Regions from separate parts of the Aliivibrio sp. S10_S31 genome, predicted to be linked through region 4. Evidence: predicted binding sites of a transcription regulator. Region 4 holds the regulator's gene; each other region holds the start of a gene.
What was found. Region 4 encodes PurR, which represses purine synthesis genes. Its sites were predicted from a motif close to TNANGNAAACGTTTNCNTNA; they were not measured.
Positions count from the first base shown of each region.

Region 1 (7,962 bases), on a different contig from region 4:
GCAACTAGAATGGGACAGCATTTTAAGCACCATAAATCAGAGTCTTTCCATTGCTATCATTACCGCTTCTATTGCGCTAGTGCTTGCCGTGTTAGCTCATGAATACCGCATTAAATACAAATGGCAAGTTCCGGGCTATATCATTGCGATTCCAATGCTTATCCCTCAACTTTCTATATTATTTGGCTTGCAAGTGGTGACACTTTATCTAAGTAGCGATTCCTATTTCTTCTGGGTGTGTTGGGCACATGTTTTCTTTGCTTTCCCATTTGTTTACTTAGCTCTCGATGGTCCTTGGAAGAGTTTTGATACGGGTCTTACTCGTGTTGCTCTAAGCTTAGGAAAATCACCATTTCAAGCGTGGTGGAAGGTAAAAATGCCGATCTTACTTCCTGCTATTGTTTTTGCGTGGGCGGTTGGGATCAGCGTGAGTTTAGCGCAATACCTTCCGACATTAATGCTCGGCGCGGGTCGAATTAGCACGATTACAACTGAAGCGGTTGCGCTTTCAAGCGGTTTTGATCGTAGAGTGACTGCGATATACGCAATTTGGCAGGCTTTACTACCGTTATTTTTCTTTACCTTTGCGATTATGATCAGCCGTTTGCCGATGAAATGTCGCCGTCTTTCTATTTAAGGTTAATTACCGAATGTGTCTTTATCTCGAAAACCTCGCCATTCATAAAACCGGTGGCGAAGCTCTATTTACCTCTCTAAACATGAGGGTAAAAAAAGGAGAAATCCTAACTTTAATGGGGCCTAGTGGCTGTGGAAAATCCACTTTATTAGATGTCATTGCTGGCCATCTTTCTGATGAATTTTCTTATTCTGGAAACCTAACTCTAGACAGTACTGATTTAACCAAGCTCCCTGCTCACAAACGTAATGTCGGGATCTTATTTCAAGACGACTTGTTATTTCCTCACCTCACCGTTTGGGAAAACTTAGCATTTGCACTACCCAATGCCATCAAAGGAAGTGCTCGTAAGACACAAGCAATGCAAGCATTAGAGCATATCTCATTAACTAAACTCGCCAACTCTTTTCCTGCTCAGATTTCTGGTGGTCAACGAGCTCGCATCAGTTTAACTCGCATGCTACTTGCAAAACCCAAAGTGGCCCTTCTGGATGAACCATTTAGTAAACTAGATAAAGACCTTCGCATTCAATTTAGAGATTGGGTGGTTGAACAGCTAAAAGAAGCCAATATTCCGGCTTTAATGGTGACACACGATAAAGAAGATGTACCACAAGGAAGTCGAGTACTTACTTGGCCTTGGGAGATAACTCATGCTTGATAGTTTCAGTATTAAAGTGATTCGTTGGCCTTTAGCGCAAAGTGCCAAGCTCATTAATAAACTGGGAATTACCGCCAACCAAACGACGCTATTTGGCTTTGTTTTAGGTTGCTTAGCCTTCCCTGCTCTTATTGCAGAGCAATATTTGTTGGCTCTAGTATTTATTGTCTTGAATCGCATTTGTGATGGATTAGATGGGGCATTAGCTCGAATACAAGGCATAACTGATGCAGGAGGCTTTCTTGATATCAGTTTGGATTTTCTGTTTTATTCTCTGATCCCTTTTGGATTTGTTCTCGCCAACCCTGATCAAAATGCCATTGCGGGTGCGTTTTTAATTTTCTCATTTGTTGGGACAGGAAGCAGCTTTTTGGCTTTTGCTATTATGGCAAGTAAACAAGGAATTGATAATCCAGTTTATAAACACAAATCCCTTTATTACATGAGTGGCTTAACCGAAGGAACAGAAACCATTGCGTGTTTTATCGCATTTTGTCTGTTTCCAACCCATTTTGCCATTATCGCCTATGTGTTTGGTGCCGCTTGCTGGTTTACCACCTTTACTCGCATTTACTCTGGGTTCCATACTTTAAAACCGTAAGTTTCATCAACTCCACGCATAAAAAAACGGATGGTTTATGCCATCCGTTTTTAATTTTGAACAATCTATTATGGCAACTTAAATAGCCCAACCACCAACATAGAAAATAATCAATGCAATCGTGATAGAGACAATACCAACATTCAGTTTCTTAATCTCGCCAGCAAAAACACGGCCAACAACAAGTGTAGTAAAGCCGATCATGATACCTGTTACGATGTTTGCAGAAAGAATAATGAATACCGCACACACAAGGCCAGATAACGCATCAACTGAATCTTCAAAATCCAGTTTAGATACATTACTTAGCATTAATAAACCAACGTACATAAGTGCAGGAGCCGTTGCATAGGTAGGTACTAAGTAGCTTACTGGCGATAAGAAAATCATAACTAAAAATAATACGCCAACCACAGTTGCTGTAAGGCCTGTTTTACCACCAGCAGCAGTACCTGCCGCCGATTCAATATAAACAGCAGCCGGTGCACCACCAACAAAACCAGCAACCATTGAGCTTGCAGAATCCGCTGTTAATGCCTTACCACCATCAATGATTTTACCGTCTTTATCTAATAAGTTTGCTTGGCCTGCTAACGCACGGATAGTACCAGTCGCATCGAACACTGCCGTCATAACTAAAGCCACGACAACAGGAAGAATCGCAGGTGTTAAAGCACCCATGATATCCATAGAACCGATCAATGAACTACCGTCAGCAGTTTCTAAACTCGGCAAAGCAAAGAACCCATTGTAAGTTACGCTTGGATCAAAAATTAAACCGATGATTGAAATAGCAACAATCACTAATAAAATGCCACCAGGAACACGTTTCTTTTCTAAACCAAAGATAGCCGCAAGACCAAGTACTGACATGATCACAGAAAACGAAGTAATGTCACCTAGCATAATAGGCAGACCCGCATGTGCATTTTTTACGATAAGCCCCGTGCCATCTGCTGCAATTAACAGTAAGAAAAGGCCGATACCAATACCAGTACCATGAGCAATACCTGATGGTAAGTTATTTAAAATCCACTGACGCACGCCTGTTACCGTAATAAGTGTAAATAAAGCACCCATAATAAATACGGCACCAAGGGCAACTGGAATACTTACGCCTTGACCTAATACTAAACTGAACGCAGTAAACGCGGTTAGTGAGATAGCACAACCAATTGCCATTGGTAAATTAACCCATAACCCCATTAACAATGAGCCAAATGCAGCAACTAAACAGGTAGCAACGAATACTGCACCAGTATCAAAGCCTGCCGCTCCTAACATGCTTGGTACAACAATAACCGAATAAACCATCGCTAAAAAAGTAGTTAAACCCGCGATCATTTCTGTTCGAACTGAACTACCACGTTGTGAAATCTTAAAAAATCCATCCAATTTCTTTCCAAAATTTGATGTTGTTTCAACTTGTTGAGCATTGTCCTGAGACATGGAACTATCCTTACTAAAGTGCGTTAAGTTGCAGTCATAATTTGCGCGCATTTTCACATAAACTGAGCGAGATATAAATAAGCAATCGTTACCGTAATGAGAATTCAAGAGGTTATAGTGAATAAAAGTCTAATGAGAAATGAAGTGATTTATTGATTTTTAAAAGAAAAATATCAACTAATACGTTCACATATTTTTTTAATAATTATTGATTTTTCCTTGTCAAAAATATGACCCACCAGATTCACCCAGCTTTTATTTAACAAAAAAATAAAACTCGCCTTAAATAAGACCACTAAAGCATCACATAACGGAAATGAATCAGATTTGATTTCACAACATAAATAATAAATAAGACAAGGTTATAGAAGGTATCAAGAAAAAACAGTCACAAAACCTCAATAAAAATACAGTATGGTGTAATATTTGCTTACATTTCACTGCTGAAATTTATCGAGACAACAAGAGACAAACACATGAAGACAGATCCGTCTAACAATAAAGAAGTTCTATTTCCCAAAGAATATAACTTGTTATCAATCACCTCCCCATCAAGTCATATTACCTACGCAAGTAGCAATTTTTGTGAAGTAGCTGGATTTACGTTAGATGAACTGAATTCACAACCCCATAATATCGTTCGCCATCCAGATATGCCGAGTGAAGCATTTAAAGATATGTGGTCTCACCTAAAAAACAAAAAATCATGGATGGGATTAGTTAAAAATAAATGTAAAGACGGAAATTACTATTGGGTTGACGCCTTCGCATCTCCTATCCTTCAAAATGGTGAAATAAAAGAGTATCAATCTGTTAGATTAAGTCCTTCTCGAGAGCATATTGCTAACGCTGAAAAAGTATATGCATCATTAAAATCAGGTAAGAAACCATTTAAACTAACATTGCCAAGAACTCGTTTATGGCAACGCTTTGCTTTAACATTAATACCTAGTTTTATTGTCGCGGCTCTGATTTCATATCAATGGTCCCCTTTATTTGGTTTAAGCCTCTTGAGTACACTTTCGCTATTGAGTGTCTATTCATTAACTCGTCGTTTAGAGCAATTATCAACTAAAGCAAAAGCGGTCTTTGATAATCCACTAATGGAATTAATTTACACGAATCATGTGGATGATATTTCAGAAATAGAACTGGCGTTAAAAATGCGTCAATCTGAAATTAACGCCATTATTGGACGTATTCAAGACTCTAATGAGCAGATTGAAACACTAGCGAAATCATCAACTTCTAACTGCCTAGATACCGTTAATAACCTAAACGAACAAACTCAAGAAACCAATCAAGTTGCTAATGCTATCCAAGAAATGTCAGCTTCCGTTAACGATATTGCGACAAATGTTCTAAGTACAGCTCAAGCAACAGAAGAAGCATATCAAGTCACTTCTGAGGGAATGGCAACAGTCACAGAGACAGTAAACTCAATCCAAATGCTTTCAACACAATTAACCAATGCCTCCAATATCATTGCAACACTGGAAGCTCGCGGAAACGAAATTGGTTCTGTGTTAACCGTGATACAAGCCATTGCAGAACAAACAAATCTATTGGCATTAAATGCGGCAATCGAAGCTGCACGAGCCGGAGAGCAAGGCAGAGGATTTGCCGTTGTTGCTGATGAAGTCAGAGCATTAGCTCAGCGAAGTCAAGATTCAGCAAAAGAAATTCAAGATATGATCAAACAGATACAACAAAGTACACAAGATGCCGTTGAAGCAATGGAACAAGGAAAATCACTATCTGGCGTATGCGTAGATTCAGCAAATAAATCAGGCCATACGTTACAAGAATCCTTTGAGCAAGTGAGTGCAATTGCTGAAAAAAACACTCAAATATCCGTTGCGATTGAGCAAATTGTCAAAGTATCCGAAGACATGAATACAAACATTCAATCAATTAATAATGTCTGTGAGCATACACACAACATTGCAAATGAAACGATGAAAGAGTGCAGCACTCTCTCAGAAACAATTGATTCTCAAGGAGCTCTGGTCGCTCAATTCCGAAACGTATAAATATCCAATAAAGACAAAGCCCAATGTGATTCATCTTAGGGCTTTCGTCTTTAAATCTGCGTCTTTTTAACTACAAATTGAGCTTTTTATTTATCCGACTTTCTCCTTACTTAATTTATGCCATAATCACAGTTCACAAGTCTGCATTAAAGGGAAGAAAATGACTGCTACCGCTTATCTTAATGACTTAAACCAACGTTATTTATCTATTCATCGCACCAAAGAAAACTTCTTCTGGGATACTTACATGGGGCTGAGTGATGATCATAACGGCTCAACAGAAGCTGAAACGGCTTGGACGCAATTCTTAAGTGATGCCACACAAATTCCAGCTATAAAGCAACAAATCAAACAAGCTGAATCCATTACAAATACAGAGGAAAAAGAGCAAACTCTGATTGGATTACAAGGCTGGTTAGCTACATTTGAATCACACGCTATTGAGTCTGAAACCGCACAAAAGCTAAAATCAGAACTGATAAAATTTGAAGCCGGTTTGTTTGAGAAAAAACAAAACCACACCATGACTTATGTGAATGAAGCGGGTGATACCGTTGAAGGGTCTCTTCCTGTTCTTGCATCTGTTGTTCGTACCAGCTCTAATGAAGCGACACGTCGCTCTGCTCACCAAGCCTTTCTCGATTTAGAACAATGGCTACTACAAAATGGTTTTATTGAACTGATCAAACTGCGTAACCAATTTGCTCGCTCTCAAGGATTTGAGACTTTCTTTGATTATTCAGTAACGAAAAAAGAGAAAATGAGTGCTGATGAGTTATTTACCATTTTGGATGACTTTGAAAAGCGTACCCATGAATGTCATCAACAAAGCTTAAACCAACTAGCTGCTGATAAAGGGAAAGACGCACTACTTGCACATAACTTCGTTTTCTCATTTGCTGGCGATGCTATGCGAGATTTAGATCCCTATGTGCCTTTCTCTAAATCATTACGTCGTTGGGTTGAATCATTTGGCCGCTTGAATATTGAGTTTTCAGGTGCAGAGTTAACATTGGATTTATTAGATCGTAAAGGTAAATATCCAAATGGATTCTGTCATGGTCCAATACCTTCGTTCTACGATCAAAACCAATGGGTTGCAGCAAAAGTTAACTTCACCAGTAACGCTAAGCCAGATCAAATTGGTAGTGGTTATGATGGTATGAATACCTTATTCCACGAAGGTGGTCATGCAGCTCACTTCTCAAATGTAAAAATGAACGCTCCGTGTTTTTCTCAAGAGTTTGCTCCCACATCAATGGCATACGCTGAAACTCAATCGATGTTTTGTGACAGCTTATTAACCGATGCTGACTGGTTAAAACAATACGCATTAGATGATAATGGTACTCCTGTTCCTGATGAGATTATTAAGGCTATCATTGATTCCAAACAGCCGTTTAAAGCATACCAAGAGCGCAGTATTTTGGTTGTACCTTACTTTGAGCGTGCGTTATATCGATTAAGTGACGAAGAACTCACGCCAGAAAACATCACTGCACTAGCTCGTGCTTCAGAGAAGAAAATCTTAGGGTTAGCATGCAGCCCTCGCCCACTAATGGCAATACCACATTTAGTGTCAGATGAAGCCGCTTGTGCTTATCATGGCTATTTACTTGCGCACATGGCGGTATACCAAACTCGCGCTTATTTCACTGAGAAATTTGGCTACTTAACTGATAACCCTGAGATCGGCCCATTGCTTGCAAAACATTATTGGAATGCGGGTAATAGTGTTAGTCACAATGACTCTATCATTGCATTGACAGGAGAAGGGTTTAACGCGAAATACTTAGCTGACGAGTGTAACTTATCTGCACAAGATGCATGGAAAGTAGAGCAAGATAAAATCGCAGAGTTAAACTCTCGAACTCAAGCAGACGTTGCACCTCTACATGCCAACATCACGATTGTTGATGGCCCAACAACATTAGCAAGCAATGCTGAGTCTAATCAAAAAATGTGTGATGATTTTGAAGCTTATATTAAAAAAACATACGGTAGATAACTATCGTAGTGTAAAAAAACCAGCCTCCATCGGCTGGTTTTTTATAGATTTGATTCTTGTGGTGTTGAATAAAGAAGTTGAAGTAAACGCGCTTGTTCTTGCTGATTGATATCTGATTTATCCACCAATACTTTTTGCTGTTTTAATATATTAATTAAATCTATTGGTACTGACTCACCATTTCCAACAATCTCAACATGACCTGCTTTTACGGTTACTAAATCCGTGTTCACGCCATCATCAACTTGATTATTTGATTGTTCATTAACGCTAAAAACGTAATCGTCCTCAATACACTCTCCTTTGTCATTTTCCTTACGACACGAATTACGCTCATCGGTTTTGACTACTAAATGCTGAGAGACAGATGCAACAAGTTCACCTGGTTGCTCAATAAAATCAGCATTAGGTGGGATCTGTTGATATTTTTCTCCCGTCACGGCATAACAAATCAAATCGACAATACCTAACGAGAGAATACGTAGTGGCGTTATTCCACAATGCGATGAAATTTCAATACCATTAAAGGGAGACGAGACCGTTGTTAATTGCACTTTCTTAGCCGTGACCGTT
Region 1 is NZ_JAAUWR010000011.1:18,720-26,681, forward strand. It holds gene HC728_RS10990 (ABC transporter permease) at 1-637, shown strand, start outside; gene HC728_RS10995 (ATP-binding cassette domain-containing protein) at 651-1,298, shown strand; gene HC728_RS11000 (CDP-alcohol phosphatidyltransferase family protein) at 1,291-1,899, shown strand; gene HC728_RS11005 (NCS2 family permease) at 1,978-3,348, opposite strand; gene HC728_RS11010 (PAS domain-containing methyl-accepting chemotaxis protein) at 3,825-5,381, shown strand; gene HC728_RS11015 (M3 family metallopeptidase) at 5,542-7,389, shown strand; gene HC728_RS11020 (triacylglycerol lipase) at 7,431-7,962, opposite strand, start outside.
Region 1: HC728_RS11005 (NCS2 family permease) is a predicted target of PurR. The motif match lies at 3,426-3,445, and genes of this name have one in related genera.

Region 2 (7,962 bases), on a different contig from region 4:
TGAAGATTTCAATATTATCGGTGAGCCTTTAGTTATTTACTGCCGTCCTCCGGTTGATTACCTCCCCTCACCTGAAGCGTGTTTGATTACGGGTATTACGCCACAAACAGCCGTTAATAAAGGGCTTTCTGAGCCAGAATTTATTGCCAAAATTCATCATGAATTATCACAGCCTAATACATGTTCTTTAGGTTATAACAACATTCGTTTTGATGATGAGGTTTCTCGCTACACGCTCTATCGTAACTTCTTTGAACCTTACGGTTGGAGCTGGCAAAACGGCAACTCTCGTTGGGATCTATTAGATGTAATGCGTGCGGTTTATGCACTTCGCCCTGAAGGCATTAATTGGCCTAAAGATGAAGAAGGCAGACCAAGTTTTAAACTGGAAAACCTGTCTGTTGCTAATGGCATTGAACACACCAATGCCCACGATGCCATGGCCGATGTTATCGCAACCATTGAGTTGGCTAAAAAAGTAAAACAAGCACAGCCAAAAATGTTTAACTATTTGCTTTCTATGCGTAACAAGAAGAAAGCAGCGACATTAATCGACATAGTTGAAATGACACCACTTATGCATGTTTCAGGCATGTTTGGTGTAGATAGAGGTAACATCAGTTGGATAGTGCCTGTGGCTTGGCATCCAACCAATAACAATGCCGTTATTACTATTGATTTGGCTTTAGATCCAAGTGTTTTTCTTGAGTTGAATGTTGAAGAACTGCATCAGCGTATGTACACCAAACGTTCTGAGCTTGGTCCTGATGAGCTTCCTGTTCCTGTTAAATTAGTGCATTTGAATAAGTGCCCTGTTCTTGCGCCTGCAAAAACATTGACTGCTGAAAATGCCGCTAATTTGAATGTTGACCGCGAAGCGTGTTTACGTAACCTTAAAGTGATACGTGAAAACCCTGAGATCAGACAAAAACTGATTGAGCTGTACAGCATTGAGCCAAACTACGAGAAATCAACTAATGTAGATACGCTTCTTTACGATGGTTTCTTCTCTCATGCTGATAAAGCGACCATTGATATTATTCGTCAATCAACGCCTGAACAGTTAATTGACTTTGAACCAAACGTGACAGATCCACGTATCAAACCACTGTTATTCCGATACCGTGCACGTAACTTCCCGCACACATTAAACGAAGCTGAGCAATTAAGATGGCACGCTCACCTTCAAGACTATTTTCAAACTCACTTGCCAGATTATGAAGCGAGTTTTGAAAGTCTATACCTTGAGTCCGAAGGTAATGACAAAAAAGTGGCTATTTTAAAAGCCGTGTATAACTACGTACAACAATTAATATCATGATTAAATATCTTTATTCTTTCGCTTGGATCTTCGCCTCGTTGTTTGCTGGTAACGGCATTCAATCTTGGTTGAACATATCTGTTCCGGGAAGCATTATTGGAATGCTTATTTTATTCACCGCTATGGTTATCGGTATTTGCAAACCAGATTGGACAGCCACAGGTTGCCAATTTTTTATGCGCAATATGCTGATTTTGTTTATTCCTATTTCGGTAGGCTTAATGACCCATTTTGATTTGCTACTTAACAATGCAATTCCAATTATTGTGAGTACAGCGGGTGGTTCATTATTAGTCTTGGTTTGCTTAGCACTCTTTATCGACAAAATTGATAGAGGTAACAGCTAATGTGGGTCATTCTTACGCTTATCGTTTTTTACTCTGCTCGTTGGTTTGCAAAACGCTTCCCTCACCCAGTGAATAACCCGTTATTGCTGAGTGTGTGTATTATTATTCCTATCTTGATGGTTCTGCATGTACCTTACGAAACCTATTATGCTGATAATGCTTTCCTAAGTTACTTGTTACAACCTGCCGTGGTTGCACTTGCTTATCCTTTGTATGAGCAATTACCTCATATTCGAGCCAACTGGAAAATCATCTTGCTTGCATGTAGCGTGGGCTCATTGTTCTCAATGATCTCTGGTGCGTTCCTTGCGGTTTGGATGGGAGCCGATATGCAATTGGTTGCGAGCATTTTACCAAAATCAGTGACAACACCAATTGCTATGGCTATTTCAAGTCAACTTGAAGGCGAAGCGGCAATCGCAGCAATCTTAGTACTTCTGGCTGGTTTGATGGGGGCAATTTTTGCTTACCCAATTTATAACATGTTAGGTATTAAGAGCTCACTTGCTCGTGGTCTAACAATGGGTAATGTCTCTCACGCATTGGGTACAGCTCAAGCTGCTGAAGAGAATCCACAAGATGCAGCATTCAGTTCATTAGCCCTAGTTATTTGTGGGATCATCACTTCTCTCGTTGCACCGATTATCTACTCTTTCATGGTAATGATGAAATAATCGCGCTCAAAACAGCACCAATATGGTGTGACTTCTCTCTCATTGATGTAATTTATGTAACTTTACATCAATGAGTGTGATTTTGATCTATGTTTCCAGCTCAATTGTCACTAAAATGATCCTATAAGAACTTAAAAGGATCACCCTACTCATGACAAGACTACAACAACGCTTAGAAGAAGCCCTAGCTAACTTACCTGACGCCCTGCGTACTTCATTAACACCAATCATCAATGCTGAATTTAAAGGTGTTATTAGCAAGGAACAATTTCAATCACTGCAAGCTGACAGCGAGTTAAGCGATAAAGAATTACGCTTAGCATTATTACCTCTTGCTGCTGCTTTCTCTGTTGCTCCTATTTCTAATTTTTATGTCGGTGCGATTGCTCGTGGTTTGACTGGTAACCTTTATTTTGGCGCAAACATGGAATACAACGATGTTCAACTTGGCCAAACTATTCACGCTGAACAATCAGCAATTAGCCATGCGTGGATCCAAGGTGAAACGGGTATTTCTGACATCACAATTAACTTCAGCCCTTGTGGTCACTGTCGTCAATTTATGAATGAACTAACCACCGCTGATTCTTTAATGGTTCAACTTCCTGAACGTAATGAAAAATCACTGCAAGAATACTTACCTGAGTCTTTTGGTCCTAAAGATTTAGGCATTGAAGGCGGATTACTTGCTCCTCTTTCACACAACTTAGCGTTAGAAACTGACTCTCCGCTATTACGTAAAGCATTAGAAGCGGCAAACCGCAGCCACGCACCTTACTCACATAACTTAAGTGGTATTGCGCTTGAGATGGAAAGTGGCGGAGTATATTACGGTATGTATGCTGAAAATGCGGCATTTAACCCAAGCTTACCACCACTACAAGTGGCACTGGTTCATGCAAATATGTCTCGTGAAGACATCTTAACGGTTAAATCAGCTGCGCTAGTTGAAGATCACAAAGGCGCAATTAGCCACCTTGCGATTACACAAAGCACATTAGAAGCACTAAATCCGGATGTAACATTAGAGTACGCGTCTTTATAAGAAGTAGAAATTATTCTATAGATGACTTAAAAGGAGGCTTTGTTAACCTCCTTTTTATTTGATTAACATCTTTAATGTCTATTGATTGCCTTTCCAACGAATAGCCACATCAATCAGTTGTCTATCCATTCCTTTTTGCCCAACTAATGAAATCCCCCAAGGAGAATCATTTACTGTAAACCAAGGTAAATGCAACTGAGGTAAATCCGCCAAGCTTGCTAGCGAAGTGTATTTTAAAATTTGAGCATTCAATTTGTATAACTGCTCATCCGTTGCCGTTGTGGGCGGTGCAATATTGGCTGTTGTTGGCATAAGTAACAGTGTTTTTTCATCTAAAATGGATTCTAAAACAGAAATCACTAACTCTCTTTGTTCTAAAGCGATCCTTTCATCTTTATATTTTAAAGACGCAAGCCACTTCATCTGCATCCTTATTTCATTACCTACTGCCGCTTTGTTCTTTTCATACCACAGTTCTAAATTACGCAAACCTCGCGTTGCTGAAAGCACTTTGAAGCTCTCTGCTGCCTTAGTGGTGATAATTTTACTGATCGATTTACTACGTACTATTTCATAAGGTGAAGAAGCAATTAATGTCTCTAACTTTGTTTTGGCTTCTTCTGGAATATCAGTAAATAAACTATCAAGCACAACAATACGTTCCACTGTCACTAATGGAGACATAGGCGTAAGCACGGTTGCTACTTTTCGTATATCTGATAAATTTTTTGCCACCCACCCCAATGAAGTATCTTCTTTTGCAATACAATCGATACCTTGCATGTTTACTGCACTGGCTGATGCTTTAAAACCATATAAACCGGCATATAAAGCAGGAACACGAATCCCACCACCAAAATCAATGCCTAAACCAATATCTGCATCACCATTAACCACGGCTGCGACAGTACCACTCGATGAGCCGCCAATAAAGCGTCCTTCGCTGTTTTTATTTGGTATTGGTGCATAGTGTGGATTGTGTCCATGTAGACCAAACCCAAATTCGTCCATTTGAGTTTTACCGACAAATATAGCTCCTTTTTTTAATATAAGATCAACGGCAGGAGCGTTCTCTCTCGCTTTTCTTTGCTCTAATAACCACGTTGGATTACCTTGGCCATTCGGCGTATTTTTTATATCAATGCAATCACTTACGACAAATTTTTTATTTTCTAAAAGGCCATAAAACGCCCATTGTTGTGACTCAACTTCATGAGAGACATACATGGTTTGCTCATCCATAACTCAGCGTACTGTTTAATTTCAAAAATGCAGCATACCAGTCACATAAATGAATACAATTTCACTTATTCTCATTATCAAGAAAACTATCAGTTACGTGATCCAGTTTACATTTTTAATTCCATTCTATTTATAAGGAATAAATAGCAAACGTTTGCGTATTTAATTAATTTTAGTATGATAGCGCCATCTTTCTTTATTACATGAGAATTTCATATGTTTGGTACAGCTCTGTCTTCTTCTGCAACAAAAGTATTATTACTTGGTTCTGGTGAACTAGGTAAAGAAGTGGCTATTGAATGTCAGCGTCTTGGTTTTGAAGTGATTGCGGTTGATCGCTACCTTAATGCTCCGGCAATGCAAGTGGCTCACCGCAGTTACGCGATTGATATGCTTGATGCCAACGCCTTAGAAGAAGTCATTAATAAAGAACAACCTGATTTTGTAGTTCCTGAGATCGAAGCGATTGCAACGGATAAGTTAGTTGAACTAGAGAAACAAGGCCTTAATGTTGTTCCAACGGCTAACGCGACAAAATTAACCATGAACCGTGAAGGTATTCGCCGTTTAGCCGCTGAAGAATTACAACTGCCGACGTCTCCTTATCGCTTTGTTGATAGCTATGAAGAACTTGTTGAAGCTGTGAAATTTGTCGGTATGCCTTGTGTTATTAAACCGGTAATGAGCTCTTCTGGTAAAGGTCAGAGTGTTATCAAAACAGAAGCAGACATTCGTACTTCTTGGGATTATGCGCAAGATGGTGGCCGCTCTGGTGCTGGACGAGTCATTGTTGAAGGGTTTGTGGATTTTGATTATGAGATTTCATTATTAACCGTTCGTGCTGTTGATGGTGTTCATTTCTGTGCGCCAATTGGTCATCGTCAAGAAGATGGGGACTACCGTGAATCATGGCAGCCACAAGTGATGACTGAAGCTGCATTAAAACAAGCACAAAATGCGGCAGAGAAAGTGGTAAACGCGCTTGGTGGTTATGGCTTATTTGGTGTAGAGCTTTTCATTAAAGGCGATAGAATTTACTTCAATGAAGTTTCCCCTCGCCCACACGACACAGGTCTTGTGACACTTATTTCTCAAGAGATGTCTGAATTTGCCCTTCATGTTCGTGCCTTTACTGGAATGCCAATTAATCAAATTACGCAATACGGTCCTTCGGCATCGTCAGTAATTTTAGGTCAAGGCACTTCAACTAATATTCGTTTTGATGGCTTAACAGACGCACTTTCACAGCCTCAAACTCAAATCAAATTATTCGGTAAACCAGAGATTGATGGACGTCGACGTTTAGGTGTTGCGATTACACGTCGTGATAATTTAGAAACCGCTATTGAGGATGCAGTAACGGCTTCAAATAAAGTTCAAGTGATCTATTAAGTTACAAATATGTATAACAGAATGGTTTCAAATACCGTTCTGTTGTACCTTTTTAACCTTCTTATTCTTTTTTTACTGCTAAATCCATTTAATTTGCTTTTTTCGTTACCTAACCGTTGCAAACTTACAGGATTAACAGGTATAAATAAGCTAACTCTTTTATTTTACTTACACCATGGATGATGACTATGTTTGAAAAAATCGCTGCCGCTCCTGCTGACCCTATTCTTGGCTTAACAGATGAATTTAAAAATGACCCTCGTGCTGAAAAAATCAACCTTGGTGTTGGTATTTACAAAAACGAAGCGGGTCAAACTCCAGTTTTAACCACAGTTAAAAAAGCAGAAGCAGTATTGCTTGATACAGAAAAAACAAAGTCATACCTAACCATTCAAGGTACCGCAGAATACGGCCTTGCAGTACAAAAGCTACTGTTTGGCGCAGATGCACAAGTAATCACTGAAAAACGTGCACAAACAGCTCAAGCTCCAGGTGGTACTGGTGCGCTACGTGTAGCTGGTGAATTCATCAAACGTCAACTTGGCGATGTGAAAATTTGGATCAGCAACCCTACATGGGCAAACCACATTGGTGTATTTACTGCTGCTGGTATTGAAACAGCGCAATACACTTACTACAACGCAGAAACAAAATCTAAAGACTTCGCTGCAATGCTAACGGATTTACAACAAGCGGAAGCTGGTGATGTGGTTCTTCTACACGGTTGTTGTCATAACCCTACTGGTATCGATCCAACTGCTGATGAGTGGGAAGAGCTAGCTAAGCTGTGTGCAAATAAAGGTCTACTGCCATTATTTGACTTTGCATACCAAGGTTTTGCAAAAGGTGTTGAAGAAGATGCGGCTGGTTTACGTACTTTTGCTCAATACTGCCCAGAGCTACTTGTAGCAAGTTCATTCTCTAAGAACTTTGGTTTGTATAACGAGCGTGTTGGTGCATTTACTCTTGTTGCTAAAGACGCAACGGTTGCTGCGGATGCATTCTCTCAAGTTAAAGCTATCATCCGTTCTATCTACTCTAACCCACCAGCTCACGGTGCTGCTGTTGTTACGCATATTCTTAATGACGATGCGCTACGTGCAGAATGGGAACAAGAAGTCGCTGAGATGCGTGACCGTATTCAAGAGATGCGTACTTTGTTCGTTACAACACTAAAAGAGCAAGGTGTGGATGCTGACTTTAGCTTTATTGAACGTCAAAACGGTATGTTCTCTTTCTCTGGTCTTTCTAAAGAGCAAGTAAACCGCCTGAAAGAAGAATTCGCAATTTACATCGTTGGTTCTGGCCGTATCAGTGTTGCAGGTATGACAAAAGACAACATGCTTCCTCTATGTAAAGGTATTGCTGCGGTTCTTTAAGAATCAGAAGTAATTGTAAGATATAGAAAAGGCGCTTTAATTAGCGCCTTTTTTTTGCCAGTTTCACACTTTCTTAGCCTGAATGACAATGTTCCTTGGGGTATCTTCTTTTAAACAAAACTCCCCGATACGAACGTTATAGCCTGCCTCTTCTAATAATAAGACACGATCCAAACATAACCACACTTCCAATGGACGTTTAAATACTTGCTGCACTAAATCGCACTTTTCCATCACTACAAAGGCTTCTTTTCCTTTGTTTAACCAGTGAGAGAAATCAACATCATCTGGTAATTGCAGCTTTTTATGCTCACTAGCCCATCGACAAAAAGCGTCAAAGCCATCACTTAATAATGATTTTTTAATGCTTGGTACAGGGACATAATGATCATTGCCAGTAACACACTGCTGCAAGGCATTAAACCCTAATCGATATTGCATTTCCTGCTCTCGATGATGTTGTGTGCGTTTCCCAGCGGTTACTGTCTCTTGCAGTGGCAATCGCAAATCATCTTTAGATAAACGGATCTGCGCTTGTTTTGATAATGCAGACAGTCCTTCA
Region 2 is NZ_JAAUWR010000015.1:30,707-38,668, reverse strand. It holds gene sbcB (exodeoxyribonuclease I) at 1-1,321, shown strand, start outside; gene HC728_RS13580 (CidA/LrgA family protein) at 1,318-1,668, shown strand; gene HC728_RS13575 (CidB/LrgB family autolysis modulator) at 1,668-2,342, shown strand; gene cdd (cytidine deaminase) at 2,494-3,387, shown strand; gene HC728_RS13565 (amidase family protein) at 3,466-4,629, opposite strand; gene purT (formate-dependent phosphoribosylglycinamide formyltransferase) at 4,846-6,021, shown strand; gene HC728_RS13555 (amino acid aminotransferase) at 6,210-7,400, shown strand; gene HC728_RS13550 (methyltransferase) at 7,464-7,962, opposite strand, start outside.
Region 2: purT (formate-dependent phosphoribosylglycinamide formyltransferase) is a predicted target of PurR. The motif match lies at 4,772-4,791, and genes of this name have one in related genera.

Region 3 (7,962 bases), on a different contig from region 4:
ACATCAGCAGATTCAATAAAGCCACCAACAGTTACGCTGCCAGTTGCTCTTACAATCATATCTGGTGCAATATCACCACTTACAATCACACTACCTTTAAACTTAATGTGGCCTGTTGAAATATCAACCGCATTCAAACAAAGTGCGTTATCGACATCTGCACCATCTTTGTTAATCCAAGGCATCCCAGATGTCGCAGCAATAACCAGATCAGGGTCATCAGGAGATATCGTCGCTCCTTTACCTGCTCGCAGTTTGGTATTTTTTCCCGCGGTTGCTGGAATCACTTCGCCACGAACGGTAAAACCATCAACACCTTTTGTTGGTGGAATACGTCGAATCAGTTCATCGCCTTCCACAACCGTGATGGTTTCACCCAGATCACGCATATCAACTTTATCTTCTTCTCCTTCTTTTTCCTGAGGCTTTAATGCTTGCTCACGAAAATCTTCAACTAGGGGAACAAAACTTGCGTTGGTACCATCAATCGGTTCTTTACCTTTAGCGATAACAAGCGACACTTTCTCACCAGCAGGTAAATTACGACTCAAAAACATGATTTTCTTGAGTGCATTTTTACTGATACCACGGGTGATCTCCATGCTCGTTAAGCCAGAAATCACATCACTACTTACAAGATCACGACCACCATACGCACCGATGACAGCCATCGTCGCTTTCATGTCACGCTCTTCTATCGCAATGATAACTTCTGCATCACGTCGAGCTGCAACCGTACGGTTCTGATGATGAGTCATCATGCCGTTTTTCACATCTTGTATAATCGTTGTAATGATTTTTTCATCAAAATAAAAATTACACGCATTAATCTCTTCTAAACAATCTTTAAAGCTTTTTAATGTCGGTTCTTCATCCGGCTGAAACTTATCAGGAAAACGTAATACTACAACTGAGTCATCTTCCACTAATGTTAGAAGAGATTTCCACATACTTATCACTCTTATTTATCATTAAACCCAAAGCATTTGGGTTAACTATGTTAATTTACTGTATTCTACAGTTCAAAATCACCTAAATCCATGTCGGTGTCTTGACGCTCAAAAAACGCCACTAAATCGTCATGTCCACCGATATATTTACGGTCAAGGTAGATTTGAGGAACGGTATTCACTGCAATGTTTTCTTTTTCTTGAATTAAAGCAACCATTTCTTCTTTTGTTAGATCTTCATCTAAGGTTAATACTTTATATTCAATGCCTTTATCGTCCAAAATTGCTTTTGCTTTAACACAAAAAGGACATACTGTTTTTGAAAAAATGATCGTTTGATGAGTATTTAACATTTTTTGCTCTCTTTAAGTTCAATAATACGAATTCGGTAATTAAATGCTGAAAACTGGGTATGGTTGCAGTTCAGGAATTAACTGATGCAACTGTTGTTCATCTTGTGCAATGCCTTTTGCTGAATCACATAAGTTTTGTGCTTCGTCTTTCATTTCTGTGCTGTGTTGTTTCATTTTCTCTTTGATCTTAACTTGCACATCAGCAAACTGTTGCTGTAACTCAGTAAAGTTCAATTCCCCTTCTTGCATCTTTAAAGACAAAGAGTTAAATACACTCGCAAAAAGTTCTTTATCCATACTTTGCATCATCACTTCAAAATCTTGTTTCCAAGTGGTATCCACTTCTTTGAAAAAGTCATGCTCTAATACCATGTCTTTTCCTTGATAAAACTTTTGCTTGGCTGTGTGGCCATATTCATCAATTTTAGTCTTAACGCCTTCAAATGATCCTTTTGCATCAAATGAGGTTTCAATTTCACTGACAAAATCATTAGCTGCGGCAATGCCTTTATCAGTAAAGTCGACAATTTCAGGAATATAAGTCGACACTTGTTGCTGATAACGCTCTATCGCCTCTTTTTGCTTTTGAGTTAACTGTAACTCTTTACCGTTCACAAAAACTCGACCATCTTGATCAATTCGTAATTTATCTTGTGCTTTTTCAACTTTCACTTCGCCGTTTTGCGTTAAAAGAACATCATTTTCAACATTCACTGGGCACATACTCGCCCACGCATTACCAGATATAATTAACAGGGCAGTAGCGATCATTTTTTTAGCTGACATACGTCTTTCTTCTCTTTATTTTAATTAGTCGCTCAGTTTAACTGATTGCACCTATCTAGCTCAACTCAGAAAATTAACAGAAAAAATAGCAATCGTTTGCTTTTCTTGTGGTAGTCCCAAATAGTTCTGGTATGATGCTCTCAGTTTTTAAACTTTCTTTATATAGGAATTCTACAATGAGTCTTTCCGATCAAGTGCTTGCAGTTAATGACGATTTACCTATTCGTACTGATAAACCAGTGCATAGCGGTAAAGTACGTTCAGTGTATTGGTTAACTGAAGAAGACAGTCGCCGTCTTATTAAAGAAAAGGGATACAACGTCGCTCCTGATGCTCCCCTAGCTATCATGGTGATCAGTGACCGTATTTCTGCATTCGACTGTATCTGGCGTGGTGAAGGCGATTTGAAAGGTATTCCTGGTAAAGGAGCTGCACTAAATGCTATTTCTAACCATTGGTTTCAATTATTTAAAGACAACGGTTTAGCTGATAGTCATATTCTTGATATTCCACACCCGTTTGTATGGATTGTTCAAAAAGCAAAACCAGTAATGATTGAAGCTATTTGTCGTCAATATATTACTGGCTCTATGTGGCGTGCATACACTCAAGGCGAACGTGAGTTTTGTGGTATTACCTTACCTGAACGTCTTGAAAAAGATGAGCAGTTGGCTGAACTACTTTTAACACCATCAACGAAAGGCATTTTAAAAGGCATTGATGGGGTTCCTGAGGTAGATGATGTAAATATCACTCGCAAAAACATCGAGGATAACTACGATAAATTTAACTTTTCTTGTATCGAAGATATCGCTACTTACGAGAAATTATTGAAGGAAGGTTTTGCTGTAATCGCAAAGGCCTTAACTAAAATTGATCAAATCTTTGTCGATACTAAATTTGAATTTGGCTATGTAGAAGATGCGCAAGGTAATGAAAAACTGATCTATATGGATGAAGTTGGTACGCCTGATTCTTCTCGTATTTGGGATACCAAAGCATATCGCTCAGGTCATATTATCGAAAACTCAAAAGAAGGTTTCCGTCAGTTTCTATTAAATCACTTCCCTGAACCGGATATTTTATTAAATAAAAACCGCATGAAAGAGCGCTTTGCTTTAGCGGAAGAAAATGCCCTTCCTTTGGAAGCGATGATGGACCTATCTAAAACCTATTTAGATATCGCAGCAAAAATTACTGGTGCACCAATTACGCTAAGTGATAATCCAAAAGCAGAGATCATCAAAGTATTAAAAGAAGAGTATCAATTAGTCGATTAATCGATTAATCGATTAGTACTTATTCTACTGATGACCAAATAAAAATGGCGACCGCATTGGTCGCCATTTTTTATCTTTTCATATAATGAAAACGAAAGAATTCGTAATTATAGGAAGTGAACCGTTAGGTTAAGAGATGCGAAATCGATGTTTTCGTCACCAACAGTGAAGTTGTTGTAACCAGCACCTACTGTGAACATTGGGATGATGTTGTATTCAACACCTAAACCGAAGAATGGATCTACGCCGTCATCTTTATGGAAACCTTTCGCTTCCCAGCTGTGCATACCTGCTTTGCCGTAAACGTGTAGAGGACCAAAGTCGATACTTGGTTTAACAGCAAAGTTTACAGAAGTTACGTCTGTTGTTTGGCTACCGTAATCGTAAGAACCTAGGTTCCAAGCACCCATTTCTAAACCAATGAAAGGTAACAGACCTGTACCAATATGAGCACCGTATACCGTTGAGCTCTCGCTTCTGTAATCAGCAGAACCAACTTGTACGCCACCGTAAACTAGTGAATCTGCCGCTGCTGTTGCTGATACGCTTGCTAAAGCTAACGCTAAAAGTGTCTTTTTCATCTTAAATCCTATTTTTACAAAAGGGAGCGGCAACCTTTGACGCTCTTTTTAATATTATGGTTATTGAAGCAATTAACATGCCGAAATTAATTCTAGTTTAGGTGATACATTAACAATCGGCAATGGCATTTTTGACTCGTTTATCAGAAACTGGATATGGTGTCCCCAATTGTTGAGCAAAATAGCTCACTCTTAACTCTTCAATCATCCAACGGATCTCTTTTACTTTGTCAGGGATTGGTTGTCCTTTCGGTATCTTATTCAGTAATTCTTTATAATCACTGGTGATCCCTTCAACTTTAAGCAAATGCATACGGTCACGATTTGGATCGATCGGCAGTTTTTCCATTCGACGCTCAATCGCTTTCATGTAACGGTGGATATCTTGAAGACGCTTCCAACCGCACTCCGTTGCAAATCCTTTAAAGATAAGATTCTCTATCTGAGCTTTAATATCCGAAAGCGCAAACGCCATGCTTAAATCAACACGCCCTTTTAACTTTTTCTGAATTTGGAAAGCGGTAGTTAAAATCGTTTCAACTTGTTTTGCGATCTCAACAACCGTATCCCCAAGCTCTGCTCGGATATGTTCTTTCATTTTTTCAAAGGCTTCAGGTTGCCAAACAAGACCACCCTGCTCATCAATTAACTTATCGATACCACAAGCAATGCAATCATCAATCAAGTCCATCACACGACCATACTGATTAAAGTACAATCCTAATTTCGATTTATTAGGAAGATTGTCATGTAAATACTTAATTGGTGATGGCACATTAAGAAGAATTAGACGACGTTGGCCTGCCTTCATTGCATTGTGCTGCTCTTCTTCTGTTTCAAACAGTTTAATTTCTACACTGTCTTTACCATCAACAATCGCTGGATATGCTTTAACTTCAAATCCACCACGCTTCTGTTTATACAACGTTGGTAACTCACCAAAGCTCCATGTTTTAAGGCCTTTTTGCTCAATATCATCATCCGCAACTTGTGATAATGTTTCTTGAACTTTATCTTTTAAGCCTTCTTTTAACTCATACAAATCACGGCTTTCTTTTAGCTTGCGATTACGATGGTCAACAACACGATATGTCACTTTTAAGTGATCTGGGATCTGTTCTAGTTTCCAATCTTCACGGAACACTTCAAACCCTGTCATTCGACGAAGTTCTTTTTCTAAACTGTCTAATAACGGCGCTTCGAACGGTACAGCTCGAGATAAAAATGCATCAGCATAATTAGGTGCTGGTACGAAATTCTTACGAACGGTTTTAGGTAACGACTTAATCAACGCCATCACTAATTCGTGACGTAAACCTGGAATCTGCCAATCAAAGCCATGAGGTTCAACTTGGTTTAAAATTGGTAGTGGTACATGTATCGTTACACCATCGCTGTCTTGCCCCGGCTCAAATTGGTAACTTAATTTTAGTTTTAAGTTTCCTTGATGCCAGAAGTTTGGATAATCTAAATCCGTTACATGGCTTGCATCACCACGGAACAGCATTTCTTTTTCAAAGTTTAATAACTCTGGCGTCTCTTTTTGCGCTTTCTTCCACCACGTATCAAAATGACGGCCAGATACTACATCTACGCCAACTCGTTGATCGTAGAATTCAGCGAGTTGATCATCATCAACAAGAATATCGCGACGACGAGACTTATGCTCAAGTTCTTCAACTTCTTGTAATAACTTACGGTTTTGTTTAAAGAACTGATGCTTAGTATGCCAATCACCTTCAACTAGTGCTGAACGAATAAAAATTTCACGACACACAGGCGCATCAATCGCACCGTAGTTAATTTGGCGTTTAGGTACAATCGGAATACCGTAAATAGTGACTTTTTCATAAGCCATTACTGCTGCTGATTTCTTCGACCAATGTGGTTCACTGTAACTGCGCTTAATCAAATGCCCTGCTAATGGTTCAATCCATTCAGGCTGAATTTTCGCAACAATTCGTCCCCATAATTTTGAGGTTTCAACCAACTCTGCAACCATGACCCATTTTGGTTGTTTCTTGAATAAACCAGAAGCTGGGAAGATGTGGAATCGTGCATTACGTGCACCTTGGTACTCATTCTTTTCTTGATCTTTTTGACCAATATGAGAAAGCATACCCGCTAAAATTGCAGTATGAACGCCTTGATAGCCTGCCGCTTCTTGATTCACTTTGTAATTAAGCTCTTTCATTACTTGGCTTAATTGGTAGTGAACATCTTGCCATTCACGTACACGTAAATAGTTCAAAAAGTCTTTACGACATTGCTTTCTAAATTGATTACTTGAAAGCTCTTTCTGTTTTGCTTTTACATGTTCCCACACGTTCACAAACGTTAAGAAATCCGAATCTTCATGATTAAAGCGTTTATGCTTATCATCAGATTGTTGTTTCTTATCGCTTGGACGCTCTCGTGGGTCTTGAATTGATAGTGCCGCTGCAATGATCATCACTTCTTGTAATGCATTGTATTTCGGTGCTTCAAGTACCATTCTCGCTAAACGTGGATCAATCGGAAGACGGGCTAATTCACGACCGACTTTAGTTAAGCTTTTCTTCGGATCTTTCGCATTTGAATTAATCGCACCTAACTCTTCAAGTAGCTTAATACCATCTTGAATATTGCGATTATCAGGGGCTTCTACAAATGGGAAGGCTTGAATATCCCCCAACCCTAACGCTGTCATCTGCAAAATTACAGACGCTAGGTTAGTACGTAAGATCTCAGGGTCGGTAAACTCTGGACGAGAAATAAAATCTTCTTCAGAGTAAAGACGAATACAGATACCTTCAGATACACGGCCACAACGACCTTTACGCTGATTTGCACTGGCTTGTGAAATCGCTTCAATTGGTAAGCGTTGTACTTTGGTGCGATAGCTATAACGACTAATACGTGCAGTACCAGGGTCGATAACGTATTTGATCCCCGGAACAGTAAGTGATGTTTCTGCTACGTTAGTGGCTAATACAATTCGACGACCAGCGTGTGGTTGGAAGACACGATTCTGCTCTTGTGCAGATAAACGCGCATATAACGGTACAATTTCCGTATCACGTAGGTTACGTTTTTCTAATGCTTCTGCGATATCACGAATTTCTCGCTCACCCGTCATAAAGATCAGAATGTCACCCAGCCCTTCTTCACACAGTTCATCTACTGCATCAAAGATACCTTCTAATTGGTCACGATCGGTATCATCACCATCTTCAACAATTGGGCGATAACGAGTTTCAACCGGATAAGTACGACCAGATACTTCAATCATTGGTGCATTATTGAAGTGTTTTGAGAAACGCTCAGGATCGATAGTTGCTGACGTGATAATGACTTTTAAATCAGGACGCTTTGGTAATAACTCACGTAAATAACCCATAATAAAATCGATGTTTAAGCTGCGTTCATGCGCTTCATCGATAATTAATGTGTCGTATTGATTTAAATAGCGATCGTTTTGGATCTCAGCCAGTAAGATACCATCCGTCATTAATTTAACTTGTGTACGATCAGAAACTTGATCATTAAAACGAACTTTATAACCAACATGGCTACCTAGCTCTGTTTCCATCTCTTCTGCAATACGGTCTGCTACTGAACGAGCCGCTAAACGACGAGGTTGTGTATGACCAATATGACCAAACTTACCACGACCTAGTTCTAAACAGATTTTAGGTAACTGAGTGGTTTTACCTGAACCCGTTTCACCAGCAACGATAACCACTTGGTTATTTTTGATTGCTTCTGCAATTTCATCTTTTTTCTGGCTAACAGGAAGTTGTTCTGGGTAAGAAATCGTTGGACGATCAGTTTCACGATTATTCGCCGTTTGCATTGATTGTGCGATATCTAATGCAATTTCATCAAACACGGCGTGTCTTGACTCTTCTTTTTTGATTCGCGATGCGCCTTGAATGCGTTTACTTAGGCGAAAACGATCACGCATCATACATTCACTTAATGCTTTTCTAAGTGTTGATGCTGAATTTTGATTTGATTGACTCAAAATATT
Region 3 is NZ_JAAUWR010000015.1:17,165-25,126, reverse strand. It holds gene HC728_RS13520 (DUF342 domain-containing protein) at 1-950, opposite strand, end outside; gene HC728_RS13515 (glutaredoxin) at 1,016-1,303, opposite strand; gene HC728_RS13510 (YggN family protein) at 1,343-2,089, opposite strand; gene HC728_RS13505 (phosphoribosylaminoimidazolesuccinocarboxamide synthase) at 2,266-3,369, shown strand; gene HC728_RS13500 (outer membrane beta-barrel protein) at 3,477-3,950, opposite strand; gene hrpA (ATP-dependent RNA helicase HrpA) at 4,060-7,956, opposite strand.
Region 3: HC728_RS13505 (phosphoribosylaminoimidazolesuccinocarboxamide synthase) is a predicted target of PurR. The motif match lies at 2,174-2,193, and genes of this name have one in related genera.

Region 4 (7,962 bases):
CACTGCTATTTTGAAATATTGTTTCATCCTAAATCCACATCTTTATTATTAGACACTTGTCTTATTTATTGGAAGGGCGATATTACTATAACATTTCAATTTAATCAGCATTACGTATGTAAAAAAACAAAACATAAAATTCAGGCATAAAAAAGCCGCTCATAGTATGAGCGGCCAAATCAAAAAATTAACTATATTAAGTAAAATTAGTCACCTGCGAACATGTAACCTTCACCATGAACAGTAACAAAGATTTGTGGGTTTTTAGGATCCACTTCCATCTTTGCTCTCATGCGTCTAATTAATACGTCAATTGTTCTATCGTTTGGTGCATCAACACGGTGGCTAATCATATTTAAAATACGTTCACGAGATAAAACCGTATTAGGGTAAGAAGACAACGCAACTAACAATTCATATTCGGCTTTAGTTAATTTAACTGGTTCACCGTTATTTGATAATGCTCTACGTTGAATATCAAATGTCCATTCACCAAAACGAACAACGTTAGACTCATCTAACTCAACTGGCTCGTTTGCAAGTGACATACGCCAAAATAGATTTTTAACGCGTACAAGTAATTCACGTAACTCAACGGGTTTCGTTACGTAATCGTCAGCACCCATCTCTAGGCCAACGATTCGATCAATACTATCTGTACGTCCTGTTACTAAAATAATACCAATATTGGATTGGCTACGTAATTCACGCGCCAACAATAAACCGTCCTCTCCTGGTAGGTTTATATCAAGCATAATTAAATCAACTTTTTGTTCAGCTAAAATAGAACGCATTTCTGCACCTGTTTCAGCCTCGCTCACTTGATATCCCTCGGCTTCAAAGTAGCCTACAAGTTTAGAGCGAGTTACCACTTCGTCTTCAACAACTAAAATGTGATAGCTCATAATCTTCTCTTTATTTTTGGTTATTTGGATAGTTCTTATCTTATTCTATTCATAATCTGTAATAATGCCAATTCTCAATTGATATTTCTGTATTTTATTTGATTCAAAACAATTATTAATAAAAATTGAGCTTTAACCTTTACAAACATCTTTATACACCCTGTTAATGATAGGTGCTATTCCTTTTCATACTTATCCAGTACAATTTAGGAATAATTTTTTTGGAGCATAAGATAAATGAACGAACTTACTGCGTTTAATGAGCAACGCGCTGAAATATACTGGTGGCTATCTAGCCTATTATCAGCAGAATTAACGACAGAACAACTTGAGCAATATGGCAGTTTTGAAGTACGTACTTTTCTATCTAATTTAGCTGAAACACCAGAACTAAGTGATTCAGTTAATGCATTAATTGAAAAATTAAATGCCGTGCAAGGTCGTGAAGATGCACAACTTGAACTTTCTGCTGATTTTTGTGATGCCTTTTTAGGCTCAGATAAAAGTAGTGCGCTACCGTACGCTTCTATGTATCTTGATAAATCAGGTTTACTAAACGCAAAACCTGCTCAAGATATGCGTGAATGGCTTACAAAATACAATATTGCACAAAAAGCTGAATTTAATGAGCCTGCTGACCACATTGCCATTGAATTAGATTTTTTAGGTAATTTAATTGTGATGACAAATCAGCAAGCTTCTGAAGATGAATTTGAAACTTATATGAATGCTCAACTAACCTTTATTAATGAGCAACTGTTAAGTTGGACACCTCGATTTAATGAAATTTGCATCGAAAGAGATAAATTTGGTTTCTATGCTGCAGTAACAGGCTTACTTGTTACATTCCTAAAGCTAGATGTGAAATTTCTTGCTGGCGAATAATATAAGATAATTGCTTTTATTATTTATGTTAAAAAATATGTGATATAAATCAAAAGCAATATCAAAATTTATTAAATCAGTAATTGTTTGCACTATGCTTTAAAGATAAAATGTGATCGCAAACGATAAAATTTGTATTGAAATGAAAACCGCATTTTACGCGGTTTTTTTCATTTTTAACCAGGGCCTATTTATCTTCCATCAGTTCTTCTAGTTTAGAGCTACACCTTTTTTGTTGGAAAATAAATAGCCCCTTATTACCTATTATAAGGTTTATATATGGCTACTATTAAAGATGTGGCGAAGCTGGCAGCAGTTTCAACAACCACCGTTTCTCACGTGATAAATAAAACGCGCTTTGTTGCTGAAGCAACACAAAAACGTGTTTGGGAAGCAGTTGAAGAATTAAACTATGCTCCAAGTGCGGTAGCACGCAGCTTAAAGTGTAATACAACACGTACTATTGGTATGTTAGTAACACAATCATTTAACCCATTTTTTGCAGAAGTAATGCATGGTGTTGAAAACTATTGTTACAAGCAAGGTTACACACTATTCATGTGTAATACTGAAGGCGACCTAGAAAAACAAAAACACTATTTAAGAATGTTGGCGGAAAAACGAGTAGATGGCCTACTTGTAATGTGTTCAGATTTAAATGAACAATTACTGACCTTACTTGAAAAAAACACCGAGCTACCAATGGTTATTATGGACTGGGGTCCTGATAGCCCGCGTACAGACAAGATCATTGATAATTCAGAAGAAGGCGGTTACTTAGCGACGAAGCATCTTATTGAAAATGGTCACACTCATATTGCATGTATCACAGGTCAAGCTGATAAAGTGACTTGTAAAGAACGAGTTCGAGGTTTTGAAAGAGCTCATGCTGATGCAAATTTATCTTTTAATCCAGAATGGATTCTAGAAGGTGATTTTGAGTGTGCGTCTGCATCTAAGGCGGTTGACAAAATTCTTTCTATTGAAGAAAGCAAACGCCCTACTGCACTATTCTGTTTTAATGACATTATGGCATTAGCTGCAATTAGTAAGATTCAACAATCAGGCTTACGTGTACCTGAAGATATTTCAGTTATCGGTTATGACAATATTGAATTGTCTGCGTATTTCTCACCACCATTAACAACGATCCATCAACCTAAACGCCGTGTAGGTAAAACAGCGGTTGAGATTTTGTTGGAACGAATTAAAGATAAAGATCATGAAAGACGTATATTCGAAATGCAACCAGAGGTTGTTACACGTAGCAGTGTTTTAAATCGCCTTAAATAATTTGCCTGACTTCATAATAAAAACCATGCCAACGAGCATGGTTTTTTTATGCTTACTAAACTCAATCTTAATTCTCAATAATAAAAAACCTATAAATACTGACTATCGATCTCTGAATTTTTATAAATATCAATATTAAAAGTATTAAATAAGAGAAAAGTTGAACCGACCTAACAAATTTCGATGAAATATTTTGGAACTAATATCACATTTATGAATTTTCTGTTCCAACATTTCTTATTGATTGCTATATCATCAATCTTGTCACGAACATGGCAAACTACATGAAAATGTAGGACGCAAAGCTTCCGGCCTAAGTATTTATATAAGGTAGCGGGGTTGCCGACGGCAAGTGGTCGATTCTATCCCTTGTTAATTTTTACGTTAAAATAACAATACTTAGTTTTCAACTTGCTACTATTTCCTCGGGCTCAGTTGTTTAGTGACATAGACTTACTAACCGAGAATTATTGCAATGGATAAACCAGTATTAAAAGACTCACTTCGTCTACTATCTTCACTAGGAAAGATCACTTCTCGCTCTATGTTTGGGGGATTTGGAATCTTCATTGACGACACCATGTTTGCTCTTGTAGTTCAAGATAAGCTTCATTTAAGAGCAAGTGACGAAACAATTAATTTATTTAAAGAACAAGGCTTTGAACCATACGTTTATAAAAAACGTGGATTCCCAGTTGTAACAAAATATTTTGCTATATCTCCTGAATGTTGGGATGAACCAGATTCAATTTTGATTCAAGCGGTTGTTGCTTTAGATGTAGCGAAAAAAGATAAAGAAAAACAAAAATCAGCAGGTCCTTCTCGTATTAAAGATTTACCTAACTTACGACTTGCAACAGAAAGAATGCTGAAAAAAGCAGGAATTACAACAGTTGAAGAACTGAAAAACACGGGCTCTGTTAATGCTTATAAAGCAATACAGCAAACACATTCAAGTTCAGTAAGTGATGAATTATTATGGTCTTTAGAAGGGGCTATAAAAGGAATGCACTGGTCTGTAATTTCTGCAGAAACACGTAATGAATTAAGAAAACAGCTATAATTAATATTGTTTTAGATTCATTTTTATTATGTTGTATTCTATAACGCATAGAATACAACATAATCACTACTATCAGCCTTAATCGACTGGTTCTTCATCTACTTGCATCATAAAATCAGTAATCCAACCAATTAATAATATCATTAGCCAAGAAACCATAATTGAATTTGGTACTTCAAACTTTGGCGAAATAATTAATGTAGAAAAACCAATAACAGGTAAAAGCCAAGATAGCATAGGTAACCAATTTCTATACTTTGATCTTCCGATACTTTGTAAACACACAATCAGCCCTGTAATCGACAATGCTACCAAGGCTGCATGTTGTAAACCTCCAATCCATAAAGGAATAACAAGAACTAATGGCCACCACGCATTTCGATTAACTGGTTTCCAACTTCTTGCCGCAATCCAAACTAATATGACACATACAATTTGAGTCAATGTAGCCCACGCACTTCCAGTTAATTTTTCTTCATATTGTAAAGCCATGATCCCAGCTTGCATCGCAATAACAACAGCAGCAATAAATACGATTAAGTGTATGCTTTTACGGTGTGAAAAGATCACCATTAATAATGGAAACAAAGTCCAAACAGAAATAGATAATGGCATTGGTTGGTATTGAAGTGTAAAACCAAATAATGATAAGCCAATTAACAATACCCAAGTAGCAACCCCTCCTTGAGGGATCAACCATAAAATAGGTATCGCCAAAGCCAATAATGGTAGCTCTCCCCCACTAACACCAAATGCTAAAACGCCAACAATAACTAAAACAAAACTTAAAATGATCGATAACACTGCTAGAAACATCGCTTTCCCTCCATGGATCAGAGTTGTTCACTTTGTTATTATTCCAGTGTAGCGTTATTAATCATCTTTATCACTGACCCACTTCACTTTTTTATTAAGGGTTTGTTTATGAACGAATTCACGCAGAGCATTTATTTAAACTTAACCCAAATTCCATTCGGACGAATTATCAGCTATGGGCAACTAGCTAAACTTGCAGGTTATCCAAATCATTCAAGACATGTAGGTAAAATACTATCTCGTCTTCCTGAAGATACTTCTTTACCATGGTTTAGAGTTGTTAGTTCACAGGGAAAAATTTCATTATCAGGAGATAATTTTATTCGTCAGCGTAAGGCACTAGAAAAGGAAGGATTAACAATAAGGGATGATGGAAAAATTCTAAATTTCAAGCAAGTAATAATGCAATAATAGCACTATTACTTGCTTAAATAGATCGATTACTGACGAACACCTTTCAGTAGTAGATCTTGGTTTAGTGTTGCAGCTTCATCAGTAATTACTGCGTAATTAGTATCAGTAGTAAAACGTAATTTACCATCAACTTTAATTGTTGCACGTACCGCATAACGATGATTAGCTTGAATATCTGCTGTATTGAATTCTAAAGAGTAAGCAAACGGAGATGAATTTTCACCTACTTCAAACGTTTGTTCTGTGATAGTTTTCGATGGTGCATCAGCTAAAGAAATATCCTCTAAAGTAACGGTTACAACCGCATTTGCAGGTAATGCAATACGCTCACGATAACCTACTGTACCGGTTACTGATTGTGTTGCTGCGGCTTCAACTACTGGTGCAACTTCTGTTTCAACAACGTCAACTTGTTCAACGACTTCTTGTTGAGGTGCTACTGTTGTTTCTTTTTCTGATTTATCAGATGAATTGCAACCGACCATTGTTAATCCTGTAACGACTGATAAAGCTACTAATAATGACTTTTTCATTTTATTCTCTCTAATTTAATTGCCATTCAAAACCACGCTGAATATAGACTGATTATTTATATCTGTCTCTCTATTCTCGATATCTTTGACACAAAACTGACTCAATAAGCTTATTATTACAGTGATTTGATATAAACTTATCTTTAATTAACATTATATTTAACTTATTGAACTCAATCTGAATATCTTTAAAATAGAGTTATTATTTGAGAGTGATCATACAGGCCAAAAAATGAACCAACCACTTAACGAATTACTTAATTTGCTACAACTAGAGCAATTAGAGCAGGGTCTTTTCCGAGGACAAAGCGAACATTTAGGTCTACCACAAGTTTATGGTGGTCAAGTTATTGGACAAGCACTCTCAGCAGCTCGCTATACGGTTGATAATGATAGAACAGTTCATTCCTTTCATAGCTACTTTCTTTACCCTGGCGATCCTGAAAAAGCCATTATCTATGATGTTGAAAACTTACGAGATGGCAGAAGCTTCAGTACCCGCCGTGTAAAAGCGATTCAAAATGGTCGCCCTATTTTCTATCTAACAGCTTCTTATCATGGTGATGAACCAGGCTTTGAGCACCAATCACACATGCCTGAAATCGCAGGCCCCGAAAACTTTGCATCAGAAACACAATTAGCAGAAGCGATCAAACATGTTTTACCACCAACGGTACAAAAAATATTCTGTGGTGAAAAACCCATCGAAGTTCGCCCTGTCAATATTGTGAATCCACTGGCTCCGAAAAAAGCGGCACCTACACAACATTTATGGATCAAAGCCAACGGTGAATTACCTGATAACCAATTAATTCATCAATACTTATTAGCTTATGCTTCTGATTGGGGCTTTTTACCAACCGCTCTTCATCCACATGAAGTGAGTTTATTAACACCGAACTTCCAAGTGGCTACGATTGATCATTCCATGTGGTTCCATCGTCCATTTAAAATGGATGAATGGTTGCTTTATTCAATTGAAAGCACAAATGCAAGTGGCTCACGTGGGCTAGTAAGAGGGGAAATATTCAATCAAAAAGGTCAACTTGTTGCTTCTGCTATGCAAGAAGGCGTGATGCGAATGAAGAAAAAATAAACGTTCTTTCTTTTTCTATCGGTCAGGCTATCGTTGCCTGACCTATTTATTTGAATGTAAAATTATAGCGGCAATTCAGTCGTGTATTTCAGCGGCTCCATAGCAAATGTACTGGTTACATTTGATATGTCATCAATACTATTAACCAACTTCTTATAAAACCCGTCAAACGCTTTCATGTCTTCAGCAAGTACTTTCATCATATAGTCGTATTCTCCAGCCATTCGATAAAATTCCATGACTTCAGGAAAATCTGACACCGTATCAACAAACCGGTTATACCATTCTTGTGAATGATTAGAGGTTTTAATCAAAACAAACGCGTTAAAGCTCAAGCCTAGTTTTTCAGGATTAAGTAACGCTACTTTCTTTTCAATAATGCCTTCTTCTTCAAGTCTCTTTAATCGTTTCCAGCACGGTGTTGTGGTCAAATTAACTGCATCAGCTAACTCTTGTAATGAAACAGTACAATCTTTTTGCAATAATGAAAGTAAAGTTGTATCCACCTTATCTAGCTCATGCTTCCCCATAAAAACCTCAATGTAGAAAATTTTTCTATTTTATTGCTAATATGAAGTAAATATAGCAAAGTTTTTCTCATCGAACAGCGGTAAATTATTCACATAGTCACTTTTAAAGGAAAATCATTATGTGTACCGATCATAACTGGATAAATAACGCTATTCGTAAAATTGAAGCAGATTACCAACGCTCTGCTGATACGCATCTTATTAAACTTGATTTGCCTATGCTTGAAGGTATCGATGTATACCTAAAAGATGAAAGTACACATCCAACTGGTTCCCTTAAACACCGTTTAGCGCGATCTCTATTTCTTTACGCTATTTCTAACGGTTGGATTGGTCCAAACACACCAATTATCGAATCATCATCTGGCAGCACTGCCGTGTCAGAAGCGTATTTTGCGCGTTTATTAGGTTTGCCATTCATTGCCGT
Region 4 is NZ_JAAUWR010000008.1:95,142-103,103, reverse strand. It holds gene HC728_RS09045 (hypothetical protein) at 1-27, opposite strand, end outside; gene torR (two-component system response regulator TorR) at 207-905, opposite strand; gene torD (molecular chaperone TorD) at 1,143-1,790, shown strand; gene purR (HTH-type transcriptional repressor PurR) at 2,070-3,083, shown strand; cyclic di-GMP riboswitch class I at 3,348-3,430, shown strand; gene tfoY (DNA transformation protein TfoY) at 3,559-4,146, shown strand; gene HC728_RS09020 (hypothetical protein) at 4,225-4,962, opposite strand; gene HC728_RS09015 (MGMT family protein) at 5,071-5,373, shown strand; gene HC728_RS09010 (YbaY family lipoprotein) at 5,403-5,909, opposite strand; gene tesB (acyl-CoA thioesterase II) at 6,142-7,005, shown strand; gene HC728_RS09000 (Lrp/AsnC family transcriptional regulator) at 7,068-7,535, opposite strand; gene HC728_RS08995 (PLP-dependent cysteine synthase family protein) at 7,655-7,962, shown strand, end outside.